DNA from 3 places in the Ruegeria sp. AB6 genome. Region 1 is predicted to be linked to each of the others. Evidence: riboswitches for the same ligand, from Rfam matches in the RefSeq annotation. Region 1 holds a riboswitch; each other region holds the start of a gene.
What was found. A riboswitch is a leader RNA that binds a small molecule or an ion and turns the genes downstream of it on or off. The one in region 1 is predicted to bind cobalamin.

Region 1 (2,259 bases):
TTTATCGGGGTCCCCGACGAGGATCGGCGAAATAATATGATTGGCATGCCCCAGCAACGCGCCGCTCAGAGAGTTGGGCTCTTCTGGCGCAACAACGGCGGTTGGCATCGGCTCTAGTGGGCGCGCTTTTGCCAACAGCGCGTCGAAATGGCGGTGCCGCTGCACGATCAGGCCAGGGACCTCGACCGAGTCGAACTCCATATGCGTCGAAGGCGGTGTGACCTGAACGGTGCCGCTGAGAACCAGTGCATTGTCAACGACCCGTCGCACTTCGGCTGAGCAGAGCAGATCACCATCGTCGCGCTTTTCCTCAACAGCGACAAAGGCAGTCAGTTCTTCACCAGCAAGCACCGGGAGGTGGAAGGCCAAATCCGCGCGCCGAGTCTGCGTTCCGGCGCCGGGCATGTAGTTTCCCAGCACGGCTGCGACCAGACCGGCGGGCCACAGCGCGGGTGCGACGGCTTCGGCAAGGCCGTCGCCATCCCCGTCATAGGCTGCCAGATGCAGCGGATTGTGATCGCCCGAGGCCGAGGCAAAAGCATAAAGGTCGTCAACCGTGCACAAGCGGGTTAGTTGTGCCGTGTCGCCAACCTTGAGCTGCTCGAAGGTTTTGTTTTCCTGGATTTTCATAGCGTGCCAACTTTGGTTTTTCGGACGTCTTACCGACTTGGGTCGCGGGTTTAATTGATGCAGGTCAGTTCGGGGTCACAATAGTACGTCCAGCACCCTTGAGCCCACAAAACGGTGCCTCGGCTTTCAGATTTTGCTGCGTCGCAGCATAACTGATTGCCCACTGAGCAGCAATATCCTTTGCGCTGTCTTCACCGGAACGTTGCGGAATCCGTATTGACCCATGCTCTGATCTGAGGCAGTGACGCTACGATGGTTCCCGATGCTGCACGCGCGGGATGAAAAGGGAATACGGTAAGGTGCAGACCAAATCCGTAACTGCCCCCGCAACTGTAGGCGGTGAGCGACGCCAATTTCCCACTGGCCGGATCAGGTCGGGAAGGGTGGCCAAGCACAGACCCGCGAGTCAGGAGACCTGCCATCTCAAACGCAACCAAACCGGGGCGGGGTGTCCTGGAAAGAGGCTCAATGTCACATCGACCCGATGTCTTCAGAACCGTTCCTTTACCTGCCCGTCCGGCATGCAGGTGGGGCGGAGCATGACGGATCATGTGGTGCTGATCTGCACGACCTGCCAAGGGGCTGAGGCGGCGCAATCGATTGCCGAGGCCCTGCGAGAGCGCCTGCCCGAGGGCTACGGCACACGGATGATTGAGTGTATGGCCGGTTGCGATCACCCACTGACCGTTGGATTTCAGGCGGGTGCGAAGGCACAATATCTGTTTGGCGAAATTCAAACCTCGGCCGATATCGACGCTTTGGCCGCTTTCGCGCGGCAATACCAAAACAGTTCCACAGGTTGGACCAAGGCAACGGATCGCCCCGAGGCGCTGTTGCACAAGACCTTGTCGCGGATGCCGCCCTTGGCGACGGGGGCCACATGACCGAACATGCGTTCCTTCAGGTCAACGGCGTCGGTTATCACGCCTATCACGGCGAAGTTCTGCTTCAGGACATCACCTTTGCGCTTCACGAAGGCGCGGTTCTGGCCATCGCTGGGCCCAATGGCGCGGGCAAGACAACGCTGATGAACCTTCTATGCGGGTCCGAGCATCCTTCGGACGGCAATGTATTGTTCAAGGGGCGAAATTTGCGCAGCATGTCGGCGACCGAGCGTGCGCGGATGATCGCTGTTGTCAGCCAGCAGGAATATCCCGACGGGCGGCTCTCCTTGCGCGAGTATGTAGCGCTGGGACAGATCCCGATCCGGGCCGACCGCTCGGCCGAGGCCCATGCCGCCGATCTTGGGCGAATTTTGGACCTGACCAGCCTGAACGATCTGGCCGACAAACGCATGGCGGTTCTGTCGGGCGGGGAACGGCAGCGCGCCCATATCGCGCGGGCATTGGCGCAAAACCCGGCACTGCTGTTTCTGGACGAGCCCACCAACCATCTGGACCCGGACGCCAAGGGGCGGATGTTGTCACTGGTGGCCGGGCTGGGGATCACAGTGGTGATGATCGTCCACGATCTGGTCATGATTCCGGAATTTGCGACGCATGTCGCGCTGATGAAATCCACCCGTCTTACCGGGTTCGGACCTGTGGCCGACGTGCTGACCACCGACCGCGTGCGTGACACGTTCGGCGTAGATTACCTGTTTTTCCAGCACGAGGGCCGCTTGATCCC
Region 2 (2,259 bases), on a different contig from region 1:
GCCTTTGACGCGCAGGATGTTCAGTTCTTTGGCAAGACGTTCGATTTTCGCGACCAGATCGGCCGGGTCGGTCTGTTCCGGCAGTTCGACGATGATGCTTTCGAAATCATCGTGCTCGTGATCATGGTGGCCATCGTGATGGCTGGGCCGAGCCTCCATGTCATCCTCGGCGGCAGCCTCAAGACCCAGCACGACGCGCACGTCCACAACGCCTTCGGCCACTTCGACGACCGGCAGAGGGCGCGGGGCCTCTGCGGCGATGATCTCTTTGGCTTTGGCGACACCTTCGGGGCCGGCCAGATCAGGCTTGGTCAGCAGGATGATGTCGGCACAGGAGATCTGATCCTCGAACACCTCGGACAGCGGCGTTTCGTGGTCGATGGAGTCGTCGGCCAGACGCTGGGCATCCACCGCCGCGACATTCGGGGCAAAGCGACCGGCGGCAACGGCCTCGGCGTCGGCCAGCGCGATCACGCCGTCAACGGTGATCTTGGATCGGATATCGGGCCAGTCGAACGCTTTCAGCAGCGGCTTGGGCAGCGCCAAACCGGAGGTTTCGATCAGGATATGCTCGGGGCGCGGCTCCAGCGCCATCAGCGCCTCGATCGTGGGGATGAAATCATCGGCCACCGTGCAGCAGATGCAGCCATTGGCCAGTTCCATGATGTTTTCCGCCGGGCAATCGGGAATGGCGCAGGATTTCAGGATATCGCCGTCCACGCCGACATCGCCAAACTCGTTGACCACAACGGCCAGACGCTTGCCCTGCGGGTTCTGCATCAGGTGCCGCACCAGCGTGGTCTTGCCCGAGCCCAGAAAGCCGGTGATCACAGTAACGGGGAGTTTTTCGAGGGTGGACATGTCAGGCTCCAATCGGGGGAATGCGCGAGGCGCAGTTTTTGCGGAAATGTTCGGGGCGCTCGCGCCATTTGACCAAGCCGTCTTCGGTGGCCAGATACTTGGTCGCGCCGTCGACGATCACGTCGACATGATCGACTTCGTTCAGGTTCTCATAAACAAAGGTCCAGCGCTCGGGTCCGCCGCGCAGAACGATGGAACAGCCCTGATCGCAATTCGACAGGCATTCGACGGCTCTCAGCGTTACGCCTTCGGGCAGATCGGCCTGTTCCAGCGCCTTGTGCAACAACGTGCCGGGGCGGTCTGCGTCATCTTCAACAGGTAGGCCGCGGCGGCAGGTGGTGCAAACCAGCAGCTCGACCGGAGCGGTCTCGGTCATGTCTCTCATCCCCCCAAATCCTCATCGTGGGGGACGGGGTTTCAAGCGGGTCGCATTTGACCCGACACCGGAACACCCCGTCCGGTTTCAATCGCGGGTGCTGGCAGGTCTCCCGGCTTGCGGATGTCAGGGCAATTGCCCTGTCGGATGTCCCGCCTTCCCGGCCTGTTTGGCCAGTGGCTTGGGCACCCTCTCCGGTCACGGTCGCGGGGGCGGCTGCGTTTGGCGGATGATCCGTTGACGCATTCCCTTTTCATCCTCGTGCAGAGGACACCAACGGATCGGACATGCGGCACCGGGCAGGGGCTTGTCAAGCGAGTCGCAAGCATCTGTGAAGCAACGGTGGAAAAGCGACCTGTAAGCGTCGCTGGGCGGCATGACGAAGCCCGCAACCCCGTGCTGCCATGACCGAAACGGCGCAAACAGGGAGACGTGTCGCATGAGAGTGGGCTTTATCGGACTGGGCAATGTGGGCGGCAAACTGTCCGGGTCTTTGCTGCGCAACGGGATCGACCTGACGGTGCACGATCTGAACCCTGATCTGGTCGCGGGCTTCGTGGCGCAGGGGGCCAAGGCCGCCGAAAGCCCGGCCCAGCTGATGCGCGATTGCGACGCGGTGATCACCTGTCTGCCATCGCCTGCTGCCTCGGACGCCGTGATGCAGGAGATGCTGCCCGATGTCGGCCCCGGCAAGATCTGGATGGAGATGTCCACCACCGACGAGGCCGAGGTCAAGCGGCTGGGTGCGCAGGTCATCGAACGCGGAGGGGCGGCAGTCGACTGCCCCGTCTCGGGCGGGTGCCATAGGGCGGCGACGGGCAATATCTCGATCTTCGCGGGCTGCGACCGCGCGACGTTCGAACGTATCCTGCCCTTTCTGACCACGATGGGCCGCCGCGTGCTGCACACGGGCGCGTTGGGCTCGGCCTCGGTGCTTAAGGTGCTGACCAACTACCTGGCGACTGCAAACCTGATTACCTGCGCTGAAGCGCTCGTGACCGCCAAGGCCGCCGGGATGGACT
Region 3 (2,259 bases), on a different contig from region 1:
AACTGGTGGCCCTGCGCGCGGCTGGGATCGAGTATGAGATCATCCCCGGCATCCCCTCGGCCGTGGCGGCAGCGGCGGCGGCTGGCATCCCACTGACCCGCAGGCTGACCGCGCGGCGGGTGCAGTTTGTCACCGGCCATGATGTCAGCGGCAAACTGCCCAAGGACCTGAACCTGCCCGCTTTGGCCGACCCGGATGCGACCACCGTCGTTTTCATGGGCAAGCGCACCTTCCCCCTGCTGGTTGAGACCCTGCACGCCCATGGCCTGCCGCTGGAAACGCCTGCACTGATGGCCGAATCCGTCTCGACCCCCGAGCAAAAGCTGCATCGCAGCACAGTGGGCGCGCTATCCGAAAAGCTGGCTGAAGAAATCGGAACCGCCCCGGCGCTGATCCTTTATGGCCCGCTGGCAGAGCTTGACGATGTTTGACCTGACCCTGATCGGTATCGGCACCGGAAACCCTGACCACGTGACCTTTCAGGGCGCGCAGGCGATCCGCGCGGCGGACCTGATCCTGATCCCTCGCAAGGGCGAGAACAAGGCCGATCTGGCCGGGCTGCGCGAAGAAATCATTGCGCAGGTCACCGACACGCCGCCGCAGATCGCCTATTTCGACATCCCCAAGCGCCGGTCCGATGACGGGTATCTGCGCGGAGTGGATGAATGGCACGACGCCATCGCCCTGCGCTGGCGCGAGGCAATTGCCGCCCATCCCGGCGCACAGCACGTGGCGCTGCTGATCTGGGGCGATCCGTCGCTATACGATAGCTCACTGCGAATCGCGGCGCGGCTGGACCCTCAACCAACGACGCTGGTGATCCCTGGCATTACAGCGCTGCAGGCGTTGACGGCTGCCCACGCGATTCCGATCAACGATCTGGGTGCCCCCTACATCGTGACCACGGGGCGGCGGATTCGCGACGAAGGGTGGCCGGACGGTGCATCAAACGTGGCGGTAATGTTGGATGGTGAGTGCTCGTTCCAACATCTTCAGATGGCAGATTATGACATCTGGTGGGGGGCTTATGTGGGCATGAAAGAGGAAATTCTGATCAAGGGGCCCTTGGCTGAGGTTGCGCAGCAGATTCTGGACACCCGTGCCGATGCGCGCGCCGATCACGGGTGGATCATGGATATCTATCTTCTCAAAAAGTGCGTGAACTGACCAAATTGGTCGCGAATGGCGATTGCGCCACGCGGGTTTTGAAGGCTAGATGAACCCGTCTGGTCCCGTCGTTCACAGCGACGAGCTAAGAGGGAATGTGGTGCGATCCGAGTTGATCCAATCCACAGCCGCCCCCGCGACTGTAAGCGGTGAGCCTTGCTCAACCAGCCACTCCTGAATTTTCAGGGGGAAGGCGAGCACAGGCCCTGACCCGCAAGCCAGGAGACCTGCCAGGCGTGATTTGAAACACCGGCCGTCGGGTGCGACGGCACAGGAGAATTGAAAATGACAACACAAACACAAACCGCCTCGCGCGCTGGTATCCTGCCGGTCATGTTCGCTGTGGTTCTGGGTCTTGGCATCATTTCGGTGACTGGCCACGTTCAGGCCGCTGCCCTGCATGACGCAGCCCATGACGTGCGTCACGCAACCGGCTTCCCCTGCCACTAAACCCATGTTTGGTCGCATTCTGACCAGCGCGTTGTTCGCTGGTGCTACAGCGGGGCTGATTGCCGCCCTGCTGCAGCTTGCGTTTGTGCAACCGGTTTTGCTGCACGCCGAACTGTATGAAACAGGCGAATTGGTCCATTTCGGCGGCGACGTCGTCAGTGCCCACCCCGAGCTGCCGGGCATGTTCTCGGAACTGTTCCGCGATGCGCTGAGCGTTATTTTCACAATGCTCATCTATACAGGTTATGCACTGATGATGATCGCGCTGATGTCGGTGGCCGAGGGCAGCGGTCACAAAATCGACGGTCGCACAGGCGTTTTGTGGGGTTTGGCCGGGTTTATCGCGGTTCACCTCGCCCCCGGTTTTTCGTTGGCGCCCGAAGTGCCCGGCGTGGCAGCGGCGGATGTCGCAGCGCGTCAGGTTTGGTGGTTTGCCACTGTCGCAGCAGCAGGTGTAGCCATGTGGCTGATCGCCTTTGGCGGCAACCTTGTCAGCTATGTGATCGCAGCCGCCCTGCTGCTGGCCCCGCACCTGATCGGCGCGCCCGAGCCCGACGTGTTCACCGGCCCTGTGCCGACCGAGATCGGCGCGCTGTTTGCCGCACGCGCTTTTGGCATCGGCCTGGTAGCCTGGGTTCTGGT

Region 2: it holds a riboswitch for cobalamin, as region 1 does, so the genes downstream of both, ACR0DB_RS02235 (DUF1636 family protein) here and ACR0DB_RS12875 (DUF1636 family protein) in region 1, are expected to answer to the same signal.
Region 3: it holds a riboswitch for cobalamin, as region 1 does, so the genes downstream of both, ACR0DB_RS02305 (CbtB domain-containing protein) here and ACR0DB_RS12875 (DUF1636 family protein) in region 1, are expected to answer to the same signal.

Annotation. Positions count from the first base shown of each region.
Region 1 is NZ_JBQGAD010000005.1:263,000-265,258, reverse strand. Features, by position in the region: gene ACR0DB_RS12880 (bifunctional enoyl-CoA hydratase/phosphate acetyltransferase) at 1-630, opposite strand, end outside; cobalamin riboswitch at 868-1,067, shown strand; gene ACR0DB_RS12875 (DUF1636 family protein) at 1,170-1,514, shown strand; gene ACR0DB_RS12870 (ABC transporter ATP-binding protein) at 1,511-2,259, shown strand, end outside.
Region 2 is NZ_JBQGAD010000001.1:436,638-438,896, reverse strand. Features, by position in the region: gene cobW (cobalamin biosynthesis protein CobW) at 1-861, opposite strand, end outside; gene ACR0DB_RS02235 (DUF1636 family protein) at 863-1,237, opposite strand; cobalamin riboswitch at 1,323-1,530, opposite strand; gene ACR0DB_RS02230 (NAD(P)-dependent oxidoreductase) at 1,677-2,259, shown strand, end outside.
Region 3 is NZ_JBQGAD010000001.1:450,321-452,579, forward strand. Features, by position in the region: gene cobA (uroporphyrinogen-III C-methyltransferase) at 1-431, shown strand, start outside; gene cobF (precorrin-6A synthase (deacetylating)) at 424-1,167, shown strand; cobalamin riboswitch at 1,211-1,416, shown strand; gene ACR0DB_RS02305 (CbtB domain-containing protein) at 1,453-1,617, shown strand; gene ACR0DB_RS02310 (CbtA family protein) at 1,622-2,259, shown strand, end outside.